2 regions of the Bacillus sp. GW823-FHT06A11 genome follow, and region 1 is predicted to be linked to the other one. Evidence: riboswitches for the same ligand, from Rfam matches in the RefSeq annotation. Region 1 holds a riboswitch; the other holds the start of a gene.
What was found. A riboswitch is a leader RNA that binds a small molecule or an ion and turns the genes downstream of it on or off. The one in region 1 is predicted to bind thiamine pyrophosphate.
Positions count from the first base shown of each region.

Region 1 (8,056 bases):
CTACTTTATGTCCTCTTTCTGCTAGAAAATGTGCAACTGAACTACCAATTACACCACCACCAATAATCGCTACATCATACTTCTCACACATGTTTTTCCGCCCACTTTCTTATTGATTCCTTATAAGATTTCGCTTTGCTATACGGGTCACTACTACTTACAATTCCGGACATAACTGCTATACCGCTTACACCGTTAGTAAGGACATCCACTGCGTTTTCTGGAGTAATTCCTCCAATTGCTGTAATCGGTATAGATAAACACCTTGCAATGTCAGAAATTTCTTCAAGCCCTCTCGCTGGCACACCTTTTTTACAATCTGTCGGAAATACATGACCATAAACGAGTGAATCCGCTCCATTTTTAAATGCTACTATCGCTTCATCTAGCGAATGCACAGAATAACCGACATGCAAATACGAAAACTTTTCTTTCACTGACTTTACATCTGTGCTTCGATACCCTAGTTGAACACGAGGAATATTTAATAAAATTGCAATATCAATTCGATCATTTATGACAATTTTAGAAGCCGGAAAGCCTTCCATTAAAAGACTTTCCACACCTTCATATAACTCCTTCGTACTCTTCTCACGCTCACGAATATGCAAATAATCAATCTCACTCTCAATTTGCATCGCTACATTCACTAACTCTTCGAATGGCATATGGCCATTTGAGATTACGTGGAGCTCATTTTTCATATTCATTCGCCTACTTTAAAATATTTTCGAATAGTTCATCGGCTGGAACGGTTTCTTTCGTCATTCCTTTGTCCTTCAGCCATTTATTTTGTTTCTCCCAAGATTCTTTTGAATCTGATAAAAATGGCTCATCTTTCGTTTCCATCTTCTCTAATAAAATTTTCATACTTTCCTTTTCAACTTCTGGCACAAGTGGGAAGTTTTCTTTTTCTTGATGATTTAATAAAATATTCAATGCTTCATCTGGGTTTTTCTTCATGAAATCATAGCCTTTTTTCGTACCACGTAAGAAAGCTTGCAACGCTTCTTTATCTTTTTTCAACGTTTTATCACCTGTTACAAACACAAGTTCATGATAGTTCGGTACTCCGTAATCAGCTGGATTAAAGTAAGCTGGTTCATGGCCTTCATGACGCATAACCGGTACTTCATGATTAATGTATGCCCCTGTTACCGCATCCACTTTTTTCGTAATTAAGGCTGGTACTAAATCAAATCCAACATCAACTACTTTCACTGTATCAGGATTACCACCAGCTTCTTTTACCATCGTTTTTAAATACATCTCACTTAAAGGTGTTCCAGAATATCCTACTGTTTTTCCTTCTAAATCTTTCGGTGATTGAATACCCGCTGATTTCAGCGATACGACATGATTTAATGGTGAACGTACGACAGCCCCAATTGATTTCACTGGAATTTGCTCATTTGCTCTTGCCATAACAACATCTGGCTGATAATACAAGCCAACTGTCACCTTCCCTGCTGCTGCCAATGTTAATGGATCAGTCGGATTAGAAGGGAATTTAATATTTACCTTTACACCTTCTTCTTTAAAGTATCCTTTTTCAATTGCTGCATAAATAAAGCTATGTACCGCATTTGGATACCAATCTAACATGACTGTTATTTCTTTCTCTTTTTTACTTTTTTCTGATGCTGAATTACTCGAACATCCTGTAATCATTGCAATTAATAATGTAAACACAAAGATGCGCTTTAAAAATTTCATGAATGCTTCCTCCAACTAATGAATTTCTTTTCTAATATGGAAATAAGTACGACGAAGAAAATAGCTAATAATGATAACAATACAATGGGTGCAAATACGCCAGCTCCATCTAACTGCGTCATCATTCTCTTACTGAAATATCCAAGTCCAGCTTGTGCACCGAGCCATTCTCCAATTGCTGCTCCGATAACACTAAGCGGAACTGCAATTTTTAAAGCTGAGAAAAAATAAGGAAGAGCAGACGGCAACTTTAATTTAAGAAAAATATCTCTTTTCGTTGCTCCATATGTAACTAAGAGCTCCTCCCATTCTTTTTTTGTACTACGCAGTCCATCATACGTATTGACCGCAATCGGGAAAAACGTAATTAAAACTGTGACAACAACCTTACTCCAAATTGTGTATCCAAACCATAAAACAAATAGCGGAGCAAGCGCAGTAATCGGAATCGTTTGTGAAGCAACTAATAATGGATAAAATGCTCTTTCCATCCATGTACTCGCATTCATTAACATCGCTAGCCCTACACCTAATACGATAGAAATAACAACACCTATTAAAACGACGTATAACGTTGCAGGTAAATGAACCGTAAATAATATGTCTTTTAGTTTCCATATCTTCATTACAATCGCAGACGGTGACGGTAAAATGTACATCTCATCTACAATTCTTGCTCCTATTTCCCACACAGCTAGTAAAATACTAGAAAGTGTAATAGCAGGAACTAATTCTTTCAATCGGTTCATCACACAAGTACCTGCCTTTGTAACATACTAAGAAGCTCATCTTTCAGCGCTAATACTTCCGGTTTATATAAATCTTTTCGTGTTCTGTTATGATCAAGTGGTACAATCCGCTCAGTCAAAGTCGTTATCGGCTGCTGTTCCACTACTAAAACTCGGTTCGAAAGAAATAACGCTTCTTCAACATCATGAGTAATGAATAAAATTGTTTTTTCCCACTCTTGCCATTGTTCAAACAGCCATTCTTGCAAAGAGGCCTTCGTTAAAGCATCTAACGCGCTAAACGGTTCATCTAATAACAATATCTCCCCGCCCGTTAACAAAGTTCGGATAAAAGATACGCGTTGCCTCATACCACCAGATAAATCTTTCGGATGTTTTGTCTCATATCCTTGTAAACCAAATTTATATAACAGTTCCTTTGCCTTTACTTGTGCTTCTTTCTTCTGTACACCTTGGCACTCTAGCGGCAGAGCAGCATTCTCAATAATTGTTCTCCACGGCAAAAGCATATCTTTTTGCGGCATATATCCTACAGGATGGTGCTTTGTTTCTGTCAGTTCTATCTTTCCAATACTTACCTTCTCTAGGCCTGTAATAAGGCGAAATAAAGTACTTTTCCCACATCCACTCGGTCCGATAATACTGACAAACTCTTTCTCATGTATAGAAGCATTTAATTCATGGATGATTGCTTTCTCATCGTAATGAAAAGAAACATTATGAAACTGTAGTATGTTCTTGCTCCTCAAATCCCCACATCTCCTTACGATAGGACATATCCCAGAATAAATATTCAAATCGACTGGAATATAAGAAAATCTCCTCTAATCTATCTAGTTCTTTCTCAGACTTTCCAACTGCCATTTCATTTAATAAATCTATTAACCAAATACAAAGATTACCGTATTCTTCCGAACTATATCCTTGAATCCACTCACCAAAAAACTCATGATCTCTTGCTCCAGGAATATCATTTAAACGCTTTCCAATTTCCCAGTAGCTCCACATACATGGAAGAAGCGCTGCTATTAATTCTGCAAGTGTGCCATTTTGAGATACAGACATCATGTAATTTGTATAAGCTAAATTTTTAGCAGATGGTTTCGCAGACTCTATATCCTCTATAGAAATTCCAAGTCTTTTTGCATATTGTTTATGGATTGTCATTTCGCCATTTAATATCCCATCAATTTGTTCAGCGAACTTTCCCATTACTTGTGGATTCGTTGCTTTTACAACACCAATCGCATATAACTTTGCATAATCTAGCAGATATAAATAATCTTGAATAATATAATACTGGAATTTATCTTTTTCTAACGTGCCATCTCCCATACCCACTACAAACGGATGATTATGACTCATCTCCCAAACCGGTTGCACAGTTTCTAATAATCTATCACAAAATTTCATTTCTCTATCCCCTTTCAATATATGTATCTAAATAAAAAACCACTTCTATATATAAGAAGTGGTTACAGCAAATAAAATTATACATTTATTCGATGTTCCACTTCCCTTCGCTAGTATTACCTAGATCAGGTGTTATAAGGGTTAAGGATTATTCCTCTCTCAGCAAATCAAGCACCCCTAGTGGTTTCAATATGAAATTTTCAAATAAAAAAGCCCCGTTTCTATACGCAAAGAAACGGGGACTCATTGTTAGTGTCCGAATTGCTTCCCTACGCTAGCATAATCTAGATCAGGTAATAAAAAGGATCAAAGGCTTACGGCCTACTCTCAGCTGGCAACACCAGCTCTCCTAGCAAACTATAAAATTATCACTGTCAGTATAACACCCTAATAAGACATCATCAACTGTTTTAATTTTCTTAATTATCAACAAAATATTGAAGTTATACAATACATACATTCTATTTTAGAAAATAAAACCCAAATTAATTGTATAAAAAGGAATCATTATCCTCAAAAAATTTATTTTTATATTGATTTCATATTACATTTATGTGAATACACCCACTATATTATATCTTTATACTATAATAAAATTACAACTATACAACTAGAGGAGGTCTCTATTCCATGAATATGAAAGCTACGGCTTTAACAGCAACTACTGTAGCGATTGCTTCTTTACTTCCTTCTATGGGTGAAACAAATGTACAAAAAGCAAACGCTGAACAATTATCTAATGTTAAAACTGGGTATGTCAAAGTCGATCAAGTAGCATTACATACAGAAGATAACGTAAAAAGCACATCAATTGATACAATTCGCTTTAATACAAAAGTGAACATCCTTGAAACAACTAATGGTTGGTATAAAGTATCTGTTCATAATAAAGTAGGTTATGTACAAAAAGATGCTATTTTACTAAAAAACAAACTTCAATCTAATGATCAATACATCGTCAATGCTAATGCATTAAACGTTCGCTCTGAACCTAATTTAGAATCTTCCATTTTAGATGTATTACCAAATGGCAAGTTTATTACCGTTCAAGAAGATCAAGGCGAATGGTATAAAATATCACATAATGGCCAAACGGGTTACGTACAAAAAGCATTCATCTCTAATGGTTCACAACCCTTAGTAAAAGGAATCACCGTTCAAAATAATACAAAATATACTGTTGCAACACCTAATCTGAATGTACGTAGCAACACTAGTACAAGTAGCGCTCTACTCGGTTCATTACAAAACGGTACACAAGTACAAGTAGTAGAAACTGTAGGAACTTGGTATAAAATTCGTTTTGGCACAGGATACGGATATGTAGCAAAACACTATGTAGTACAAAATCAACCACAGGCTAAAACAGATCAGCCTTCATCTATTCCAGCTGCTTTCAAATTCCCTGCTCAAGGAAGAATTAGCTCAACCTTTGATATACGCTGGGAACAAATGCATTATGGTATAGATATTGCTGCTCCAGGGAACGTCTCTATCCAAGCTGCTGCTGCAGGTAAAGTTGTGAAATCTTATTATTCAGCTAGCTATGGCAATGTTGTGTTCATTGCGCATCAAATCAATGGGAAATTATATACAACTGTTTATGCTCATATGAAGGATCGTACTGTACAAACTGGTGATCAAGTACAAGCTGGACAATTAGTAGGTCATATGGGCAACACAGGTCATTCATACGGGCAACATCTTCATTTTGAATTACATAATGGAGAATGGAATTTTGAAAAAACAAATGCAGTAAATCCACTGCCATATTTAGTTAGGTAAATTGTATGCCACGCAATATACCTCTTATAATTGAATACGCAGCCTTTTTAGGTTTAATCTGTTGTTTAATCATTTACAATACAAACATTGTATTTTTATCTATTATTATTGCTTTTGTTGCATTAGAAATTATGATGGAATCATTTCAAGTGCAACTAAAACAAAAAATTGCCCATATTTATAACGCTATATTTCTTTTGAGTGCTCTCATAACAAATATAATTAGTAATGGCTTTTATTTATCTACTGTATTTCCAGTATTCTTTATGGCTGTTTTATTATTTGTAGCTAGATATATTAATGTCCCTTATAACCAAAAACAAAAACAAGAACAAGAAGCTTAGAAAGAGGAGACACTGTGTACCAATCTTTCAAAGATACTCCAATAAAATACATATTGCATTTGTATAAGAAAGCCAATACTTTTTTTGGTATACAAGGAAGTTATACTGCACAACTTCTTCTATATGGAATGTTGTTTCTTGTTTTAATCACTTTCTCCTTGTTTTACTAACAAAAAAGGATCTCACATAAACTGGAGATCCTTTTTAATTTATATTAATTTTTCATATCGAAAATATTGTTTATCCACAAGCATATTTTTCATAAATAAAGCTCAGATTATATTTTTTCTCTAAGCTCATTCGTTGTTCGTCATCGCACCAATAGAAAAGAATATCATGAATCGTTGCGTAACGCTTATTTTTAAGAAATAGCCTAAAGAATGATGGTAAACAATCATGTAATTGTATAAATATATAATTGCGTAGTGTTTCTTCTTTATATTCAATGCCCTTACAAATATACAGTAATTCTTCACAATAATATGCATGCTGTGGAACTTGTATCATCTCGAAAAATGGCACATAAGATAGTAGCTTTCCAATAAAATGACCGTATCGATCCATTACTCCTATCGTCATATGCTCCATCATTTCTTTCATTACATATAAATAATCATCTACATGTGTTGTCTTTAATGGGTCTAAGCGATCGGAAATTTGAGATAATACAGCTCTTTGACATGCTAAAACTGCCTGACTAGGTCCATAATATGATAGGAAATCTGTACACTTACGATATTTCCGTAATAAATCATGTGTATATAAATCATATACGAAAGTATTACAATACATTGCTAAACTCATCATATCACTATTTAATTGCTCTTTTGATAATGATTTCGCTCTCTTGCACATATAAAAGAATGTAAATTCCAATACTTCTTTATGAGATAATAAATGTTTACAATCGGTTATACATTTCTCATTAAATTTAACTCTATCCCAAATTTCAATATCCCTATCTGTCAATTCACCTATACGATATTTAATAATTAAATAGTTTAAAGCAACTGATTGCGTCAAAAGATCCCATGTTTCATATTCCAATGAAGTATGAACAAACTCAGCTAATCCTTGTGCTATCATAAAAGCATTTGCCTCTTCATACCAACCAATCTCTTGGCATAAGCGAAGAATACGCACTAAAGTTGGAATTTCATCTTTATGAAACTGCGGTAAATTCTTTACTTTATTCATGCCATATACGATAAATGCCGCTAAATTTTCTTCTTTATAAAATTCTTTCTCTTTCCATACTAATATAGTTCGTTCTTTCCCCTCACCTTTTGGGTGACAAGGTACAAGCAAAGAAAATAATTCAGCAAAATTATTTGGTTCTATATATGTATCTGTAACCAAATTCCAATTTGGATCGCCCTGTACAGCCTTCATATAATTCCCCTTCCCTTTTCATCTATGTAGGAAATATTAATTTATTATCGTACCACTAAAAATTAATATTGTTATATTCAAAATCTCTCATAATACTTATATCTATCAGTATATCATCTTTTCTCTTATTAAAAATGAAGAATAACAAATTTAAAAAAACTGTGGAAATTATTAACCATATCCTTATTATATAATGTCTCAGATACATCACGCTAACATATTAGTTTAATCCATATATACTAGAATAATGTATCTGAACTTTATATATAATTTAGCTCTTTATGATTGACCATTAAACTCTCGGTTAATTAAAGTTTCAATTTACTCTGTACGCTCTGAGATTTCGCTCAAGGCAAATCTAGCTTGACCATCTGCCGATTCCCTTATAGCTAAATCCCCTAGTGCTAACATGCCAATAAGCTGACCACTATCAACTACTGGTAACCGTCTAATTTGATACTGTGCCATTAGCTCTGTAGCTTTTTCAATAGAATCATTTGGAGAAACTGAGATAATATTTGTTGTCATTACATTTGTAATTTTATTAGATCCAGGATGTTTTTCAGCAATCCCTCGAACAACTAAATCTCGATCAGTAACAAGCCCAATAACTTGCTCATTTTCAACAACAGGAATTAACCCAACCGATTCTTCCTT
Region 1 covers NZ_JBXAHS010000001.1:1,665,675-1,673,730, forward strand. The annotation lists gene thiO (glycine oxidase ThiO) at 1-91, opposite strand, end outside; gene tenI (thiazole tautomerase TenI) at 84-704, opposite strand; gene AC1Q8L_RS08445 (ABC transporter substrate-binding protein) at 715-1,716, opposite strand; gene AC1Q8L_RS08450 (ABC transporter permease) at 1,713-2,465, opposite strand; gene AC1Q8L_RS08455 (ABC transporter ATP-binding protein) at 2,465-3,214, opposite strand; gene tenA (thiaminase II) at 3,183-3,878, opposite strand; TPP riboswitch at 3,964-4,067, opposite strand; TPP riboswitch at 4,128-4,239, opposite strand; gene AC1Q8L_RS08465 (SH3 domain-containing protein) at 4,509-5,663, shown strand; gene AC1Q8L_RS08470 (hypothetical protein) at 5,669-6,007, shown strand; gene AC1Q8L_RS08475 (DUF3965 domain-containing protein) at 6,248-7,399, opposite strand; gene AC1Q8L_RS08480 (CBS domain-containing protein) at 7,721-8,056, opposite strand, start outside.

Region 2 (8,056 bases), on a different contig from region 1:
TCCACTTACAACCAACCGCGCCTCCTATCGATGTAATGCTTATGATTTTGGCAGTAATTACAGCCGCTGGTGCTTTGCAAGCTGCTGGAGGAATGGACTATCTTGTTCATCTAGCTGAAAAAGCATTGCGAAAAAATCCAAAGCGTATTACTTTTTTTGCTCCAATTGTTACTTATTTATTCACACTATGTGCAGGTACTGGTCACGTTGCCTATTCTGTACTTCCTGTTATTGCAGAAGTCTCTCGTGAATCAGGGATTAGACCGGAACGCCCAATGTCGATTGCCGTAATCGCTTCTCAGCAAGCAATTACAGCTAGTCCAATTTCAGCTGCCACAGTTGCTCTTTTAGCAATGTTAGCTGACTATAAAATCACTTTATTAGATATTTTAAAAGTGAGTATTCCTTCTACTTTCATTGCTTGTATGTTAGCAGCATTCGTTGCTAGTAAGATGGGAAAAGAATTAAATGAAGACCCTGAATACTTGAAACGATTAAAAGAAGGAATGATTCCTAAGCTTGAAGAGAAAAAAGAATTTGTAGGTATAAAGGGCGCTAAATTATCAGTTATCCTTTTCCTAGTAGGAACCTTCCTTGTTGTACTTCTTGGTTCATTTGAAACACTTCGCCCAGGATGGATAGTTGATGGAAAGTTAGCTCGTCTTTCCATGCCGAACACAATTGAGATGGTTATGTTAACTATCGCGGCTCTTATTATTATTTTCTGTAAACCAAATGTAGAAAGCATTGTGTCTGGTAACGTCTTTAAAGCAGGAGCAACAGCAGTTGTTGCTATTTTCGGTATCGCTTGGATGGGAGATACTTTCTTTAATGGAAACTTAAATATGATTCAAGGATCTATTCAGCATTTAGTAACAAGTGCACCTTGGCTATTTGCCATCGCACTATTCATTCTATCTATTTTACTGTACAGCCAAGCAGCAACAGTACGTGCCTTAATGCCACTTGGACTATCCCTTGGTATTCCACCAGCGCTACTGATTGCGATGTTCCCTGCAGTAAATGGATATTTCTTCATTCCGAACTATGGAACAATCGTTGCTGCCATTAACTTTGACCGTACTGGTACAACAGGTATCGGTAAATACGTATTAAATCATAGCTTTATGATTCCAGGCTTAATTGCAACATTTACTTCTATCGGCATTGGAATGCTTTTAATTTCTATTATGTTTTAAAGAAAAAGCACAAACCCTTATTTAAAAAGGTTTGTGCTTTTTTAATCAAATGTTTGTTTAAATTTTTTGGGCAGTCTACTTCTCGATGTAGCACTTAAAATACTACATGTCCTTTTCTACAAACTTCTCTTTACTTCTTCAGCTAATTTTCTCGTACTTTCATACGCAGATTCAGCTAAACTAATTGCTGAAATAACTGAAACACCGTCCGCACCCGCTTCTATAACTGCCGCTGTATTTTCAATTGTAATCCCACCAATACCAACGATTGGCACTGTAATTCCTTGTTCTCTAAAATAAGCTAATCCTTTCGTTCCTTGAACCGCTTTCGTATCTTTTTTCGTACTCGTTGGAAAAATAGGTCCAACGCCTAAATAATCTGCTCCATTTTCGATTGCAAAGCGTGCTTCTTCAATTGTATGAGCAGATACGCCGATAATTTTATCTCCCATTTTTTCACGAACAGATGTAATCCCTTCATCATCTTGTCCTACATGAACACCATCTGCATCTAATTCAATGGCTAATTCTACATCATCATTTACAATGAAAGGAACACTATATTCCTTACAAAGCGTCTGCAATTCTTTTGCAAAGCGCACTCTATCTCCTCCGATTAAAGAACCTTCCCCCTTCTCGCGAAACTGAAAAAGTGTCACTCCACCATCTAACGCTTCTTTCAATACAGCTAAAGGATCCCTCGTGCAGTTATTACTTCCCATAATAAAATACACTTGCAATAGGTTAGACATTTTCTTTGTTTCAATGCGCATCATGTGTTTCATCCCCCTTACTCTAACTCCTCAATCTTCCCATATTTCTCTATATCAGCTGAAGTTGTATTCGCTAATTGATTTAAAAATTCAATTTGGAAACTACCTGGCCCTTTTTCTACTGTTTTAGCAGCTGCCAGTTCCGAAGCTACACCATAAAACGTTAATGCTGCTACAGTTGCCTTTACATAATCTTTTTCAACTGCTACAAATGCTCCTATTACTGAAGTTAGTAAACACCCTGTTCCCGTAACTTTCGTTAAAATAGGGTGACCGTTTCGAATAAGAACAGTTCGCTCTCCATCTGTAACAACATCTTCTTTTCCAGTAATGACCGCAACTGTATTCAATTCGTCTGCTGCCTGCCTTGCAATGCTTACAACATTGCCCTTTCCAGTACCAGCGTCTACCCCTTTAATTTCCCATTTTTCATTAATAACATTTGCTATTTCAGCTGCATTTCCGCGGATAATCGCTAAATCGATTTCAGCCGGAATATGTCTCGCAACTTCTGTTCGATACGAAGTTGCTCCTGCACCAACTGGATCAAACAGTACTGGCACATTGTTCGCATTTGCTGATTTACTCGCGAGTAACATCGCTTCTACTTCTTCAGAACGAAGTGTCCCCATATTTAATACTAACGCTCCAGCAATGCTCGCCATTTCTGCTACTTCTTCTTTTGCATACGCCATTACAGGCGATGCCCCAAGTGCCAACAAACCGTTAGCAGTAAAATTTGTTACAACAACATTTGTAATATTATGAACGAGTGGATTAGATTCTCTCACCAAATCCACTACTTTACTAATTTCTTTCATATTCATCCTTTTCATCTCCTAACTATAATGATGGGAGATACACAAAAAGACACTTTGCGCGTACGCAAAGTGCCTGAACATGTGCTTTTACACTCTCCCTACGCTGGCATTATCCAACAGGTTCAAATGGTCAATGACGGACTAGTAGCCATACTCTCAGTTTGTATCCACAAACTCCCATGTGTTTCTTATTCATCTACTTCAAAGTCTACTCTTATTCTAGTAAAATAACAAGTTCTTTACTTTTCTATTTAATATAGAAGCAACTGATAAAGTGAAACTTTAATCAGTTGGGATTTTGTTCACTCCATTAAAAACAGCTCAAATATGGAGCGAAACTGAATCTCAAGAAGATGTATGCTATATTTAACTTATGGAAATTTGAAAGGATGTTTTTAATATGTCAAAAAGCGTTGTAATCGCTGAAAAACCTTCCGTTGCACGAGATATCGCTCGTGTACTGAAGTGTGATAAAAAAGGAAACGGCTATCTTGAGGGTAATAAATATATTGTAACTTGGGCTTTAGGTCATCTCGTTACATTAGCAGATCCAGAAAGTTATGATGTGAAATATAAAAAGTGGAATTTAGAAGATTTACCGATGCTACCTGAGCGTTTGAAATTAACGGTTATTAAACAAACTGGTAAACAATTTAATGCTGTAAAAAGTCAGCTACTTAGAAAAGATGTAAATGAAATTATTGTAGCAACAGACGCTGGACGTGAAGGGGAATTAGTCGCACGCTGGATTATCGATAAAGTTAAGCTAAATAAACCAATCAAACGTTTATGGATTTCTTCTGTAACCGATAAAGCAATTAAAGATGGTTTTGCAAATTTAAAACCAGGTAAGGCATATGACAATTTATATGCTTCAGCAGTTGCGCGTTCAGAAGCTGACTGGTATATCGGTCTTAATGCAACTCGTGCTTTAACAACTCGCTTTAATGCTCAGTTAAATTGTGGCCGTGTACAAACGCCTACTGTCGCTATGATTGCTAGTCGTGAGGATGAAATAAAGAACTTCAAAGCTCAAACTTACTACGGCATCGAAGCTCAAACAATGGAGAAGCTCAAACTTACTTGGCAAGATGCAAATGGCAATAGCCGTAGTTTTAATAAAGAAAAAATCGATGGTATTGTAAAAAGTTTAGATAAACATAATGCTACTGTTGTGGAAATTGATAAGAAACAGAAGAAGTCATTCTCTCCTGGTCTTTACGATTTAACTGAATTGCAACGTGATGCAAATAAAAAGTTCGGTTACTCTGCTAAAGAAACATTAAATATTATGCAAAAATTGTATGAACAGCATAAAGTACTAACGTACCCTCGTACAGATTCACGCTACATTTCATCTGATATCGTTGGAACACTTCCAGAACGTCTAAAAGCATGTGGTGTTGGAGAATACCGTCCCTTCGCACATAAAGTATTACAAAAGCCTATCAAACCTAACAAATCATTTGTTGATGATAGTAAAGTAAGCGATCATCATGCGATTATTCCAACAGAAGGATACGTTAACTTCTCAGCATTCACAGATAAAGAACGCAAAATTTATGATTTAGTTGTAAAGCGTTTCTTAGCTGTTTTATTCCCAGCATTCGAATACGAGCAACTAACATTACGTACCAAAGTTGGTAGTGAAACGTTCATTGCACGTGGAAAAACGATTTTACATGCTGGTTGGAAGGAAGTATACGAAAATCGATTTGAAGACGATGATGTAACTGATGACGTAAAAGAGCAGCTTCTGCCTCACATTGAAAAGGGCGATACATTAACTGTAAAGTTACTTATGCAAACATCAGGCCAAACGAAAGCACCTGCACGCTTTAATGAAGCAACTTTACTTTCAGCAATGGAGAATCCTACAAAATATATGGATACGCAAAATAAACAACTTGCTGATACGTTAAAATCGACTGGTGGATTAGGTACTGTAGCGACACGTGCTGATATTATCGACAAGCTATTCAATTCGTTCTTAATTGAAAAACGTGGCAAAGATATTCATATTACTTCAAAAGGCCGTCAGTTACTTGATTTAGTACCAGAAGAGTTAAAATCCCCTACACTAACTGGTGAATGGGAACAAAAACTTGAGGCTATCGCAAAAGGTAAGCTGAAAAAAGAAGTATTCATTTCTGAAATGAAGAACTATACGAAAGAAATTGTTTCTGAAATTAAATCGAGTGATAAAAAATATAAACATGACAACATTTCAACGAAGTCTTGTCCAGATTGCGGTAAACCAATGCTAGAAGTAAACGGCAAAAAGGGAAAAATGCTCGTATGCCAAGATCGTGAATGTGGTCATCGTAAAAATGTATCTCGTACAACAAACGCTCGCTGTCCACAATGTAAGAAGAAACTAGAATTACGTGGTGAAGGTGCAGGCCAAATTTTCGCATGTAAATGTGGCTATCGTGAGAAATTATCAACATTCCAAGAGCGACGTAAAAAAGAATCTGGAAACAAAGCCGATAAACGCGACGTTCAAAAATATATGAAACAACAGAAAAAAGAAGAAGAACCATTAAATAACCCGTTCGCAGACGCATTAAAAAAATTAAAATTTGATTAAACAAAAAGGTTCCTACCTCTATCGGTAGGAACCTTTTATTTTAGTGAATAATTTTACTTCCTTTTGCATTCTCAACAAATTTTTCACTTGATTTGTTAATTGGTGTTTTCAGTAATAACGCAGCAACAATCATAACTACTACGAAAGCACTTAACACAAGTAAATCTCGCGTTACGATATCCCATAGCATTCCGCCTACTGTTTCACGAATTGCACTAATTGCATATGTGAACGGTAAGAACGGATAAATTGCTTGGAAGAACGCTGGTGTCATTTGGATTGGGAATGTTCCGCCCGATCCTGCTACTTGTAGTACAAGTAAAATGATCGCCATCGATTTCCCAACGTTTCCGAAAATAGAAACGAGTGAGTATACGATACAAACGAAGACTCCACCAATAAATAAACTAAATAACACAAACCAGAACTTATCGACTACGTACGTACCGAGTAAGAATATATCTCCCATCGATACGATAAACGCTTGTGAAAGACCTATCGTTAAGAACGTTAATAAACGTCCGAAGTAAATTTCATGGCTCTTATAATTCGCGCCCTCTTCGTGTACTTCTACTGTTAATAATGAAACCATTAATAATGCGCCTACCCATAATGCAAGCACTGTATAGAATGGTGACATTGCTGAACCGTAGTTCGGCATCGCAAATAATTTATTCTCTTTTAAATTTACTGGATTCGCAAAGTAATCACTTTGCTTCTCAACATCGTTTTTCAATAAGCGTATAATGTCTTTTAAATCCTCTTCAGATTCAAAATCACGAATTTTATCTGCTAATTCTTTAATCTTTTTCTCAGTAGCTGGCATTTCAGCTTTAATATCTGCTAATTTCTTTTTCCCGTCTACTAAGCCTTTTGATGAATCTTCTAGTAATTTTTTAACATCTGGAAGCTTTTTGTCTGCTTCTTTTAAAATTTGAGATGTGTTTTTAGACATCTCTTTTGTGCGAGCAATTGCTGCATTGAAATTTGGAGTGATTTCTGAGTCATATTTAGCTAAAATGTCACCAATTTGGCCCGAAACACTTTTAGACACTTGATTAATACTTTCAATAACATCTGCTGCTGGTTTTTGACCTTTATTAATAGCGTCAATTCCTTTATCAGTTAAATCCATTCCTTTTTGCAAACCATCTTTTGCTTTATTTAACTTAGAAATTGTACCATTAAGGTTTTTATCACTATTCACATCAGCTAACACTTTATTTGTACTTTCCAGAACTGGAATCATGTCATTAACTAAATTCCAACTTGCTTTGAACTGCCCATTCAAATCATTTAAGGCTACTTTTGTAGAATCTAATCCATTAACACCTTTGTTACTTAAGTCTTCTCTGGCTTTTTCAAGCTCTGTTTTTAATCTGCTGTAATCATTTACAGCCTTATCATATTTTTCTCTACCATTGTCTAACGCTTCATTTGTTTGATTTACTAACTCATTTGCTTTTTTTATATCTTGATTTAAATTACCTCTTAGTTGCTGAGCATCTTCTTTTACATTCTCAGCTTTGTTTTTCAATTGTTCAGCTGTGCTTACTGCTTTTTCGAAATCTGCTACAAAATTTGTATTATAATCTTTTTCTGCTTGATTTACTAAATTATTTACTGCATCTAACTTTTGATTTACAGCATCTCGCACATCTTGTTTAACTTCTTGGCCAGAACTAATTAAATCTCCTACATGCTTAACTCTATTGTTAGCATCCACCATAGAATTTTTAAGCACTGTTAAACTTTCCACTCTGTTTCCAAAGAACTGTTTACCGAAGTCCGTTGAAGCTGCTTCCTTAAACGTTGTAAAGAAATCAATCAAATATGAAACGCTATCGATACGCTCTTGGAGCAATTTCGAAGCATCTTGCACATTTTTCTGTGCTACAGCTGGATCCACACCTTTATTTTGAAGACCATCCATAACACTTTTTACATATGCGGTTCCAACACGAGTAGAATTGAAAACATTATTTACAGTTTGATCAATATTTTTAGCAACATTTTTATACCCCTCACCATTCACCTGCGGTAACGCTGGAATCTCTGGTATTTGCGGTATTTGTGGAAGAGTTATATTAGGTAACACTGGGAATTTAGCCGGATCTGGAAGTGCCAGATTGAAATCCAATGATGGATTCTTTAAGAAATCCGTAATTGCCGCGGCACCATCTAAACCTTTTTGCATTACCATTAAATTATTCTTAATAGTTCCTGGAGCACGTTGCAATGTTTCATCATTTCTCGCAAAGAATTTATCTAAATTCCCTAACGCTTCTTGCCCATCATTCATAACACTCTCTACAACCGGCAACTCTTTTTGCGCTACTTTTACAACATCTTCTGCTCGAGTTGCATCATCTAATGCCTTATCCATGAGTGTATTCATTTCTGGGAACTGCGCTTCTAACTTAAATACAAGATCTTTTACTTTTTCGATACTTGGTAAATTTGTTTCTAAATCGATTCCAAGATCATTGAAAATTTTAAAAATCTCACCGTTTGCTGTTTTAACAAAGTTTTTACTAATTTCTTCTGTAATACCTGATGCACCTTTTGCTGTAATCTTCGGTGCAATTGCGTTTACTTTTTCATTCACATAGTAATCCAGTTCTGGTTTTTTAGGATTTTCATCCAGAACAGTTGCAATTTTTTCAGAGAAGT
Region 2 covers NZ_JBXAHS010000007.1:105,303-113,358, reverse strand. The annotation lists gene AC1Q8L_RS25360 (anaerobic C4-dicarboxylate transporter family protein) at 1-1,199, shown strand, start outside; gene thiE (thiamine phosphate synthase) at 1,316-1,975, opposite strand; gene thiM (hydroxyethylthiazole kinase) at 1,990-2,799, opposite strand; TPP riboswitch at 2,872-2,984, opposite strand; gene topB (DNA topoisomerase III) at 3,194-5,383, shown strand; gene AC1Q8L_RS25340 (YhgE/Pip domain-containing protein) at 5,424-8,056, opposite strand, start outside.
Region 2: it holds a riboswitch for thiamine pyrophosphate, as region 1 does, so the genes downstream of both, thiM (hydroxyethylthiazole kinase) here and tenA (thiaminase II) in region 1, are expected to answer to the same signal.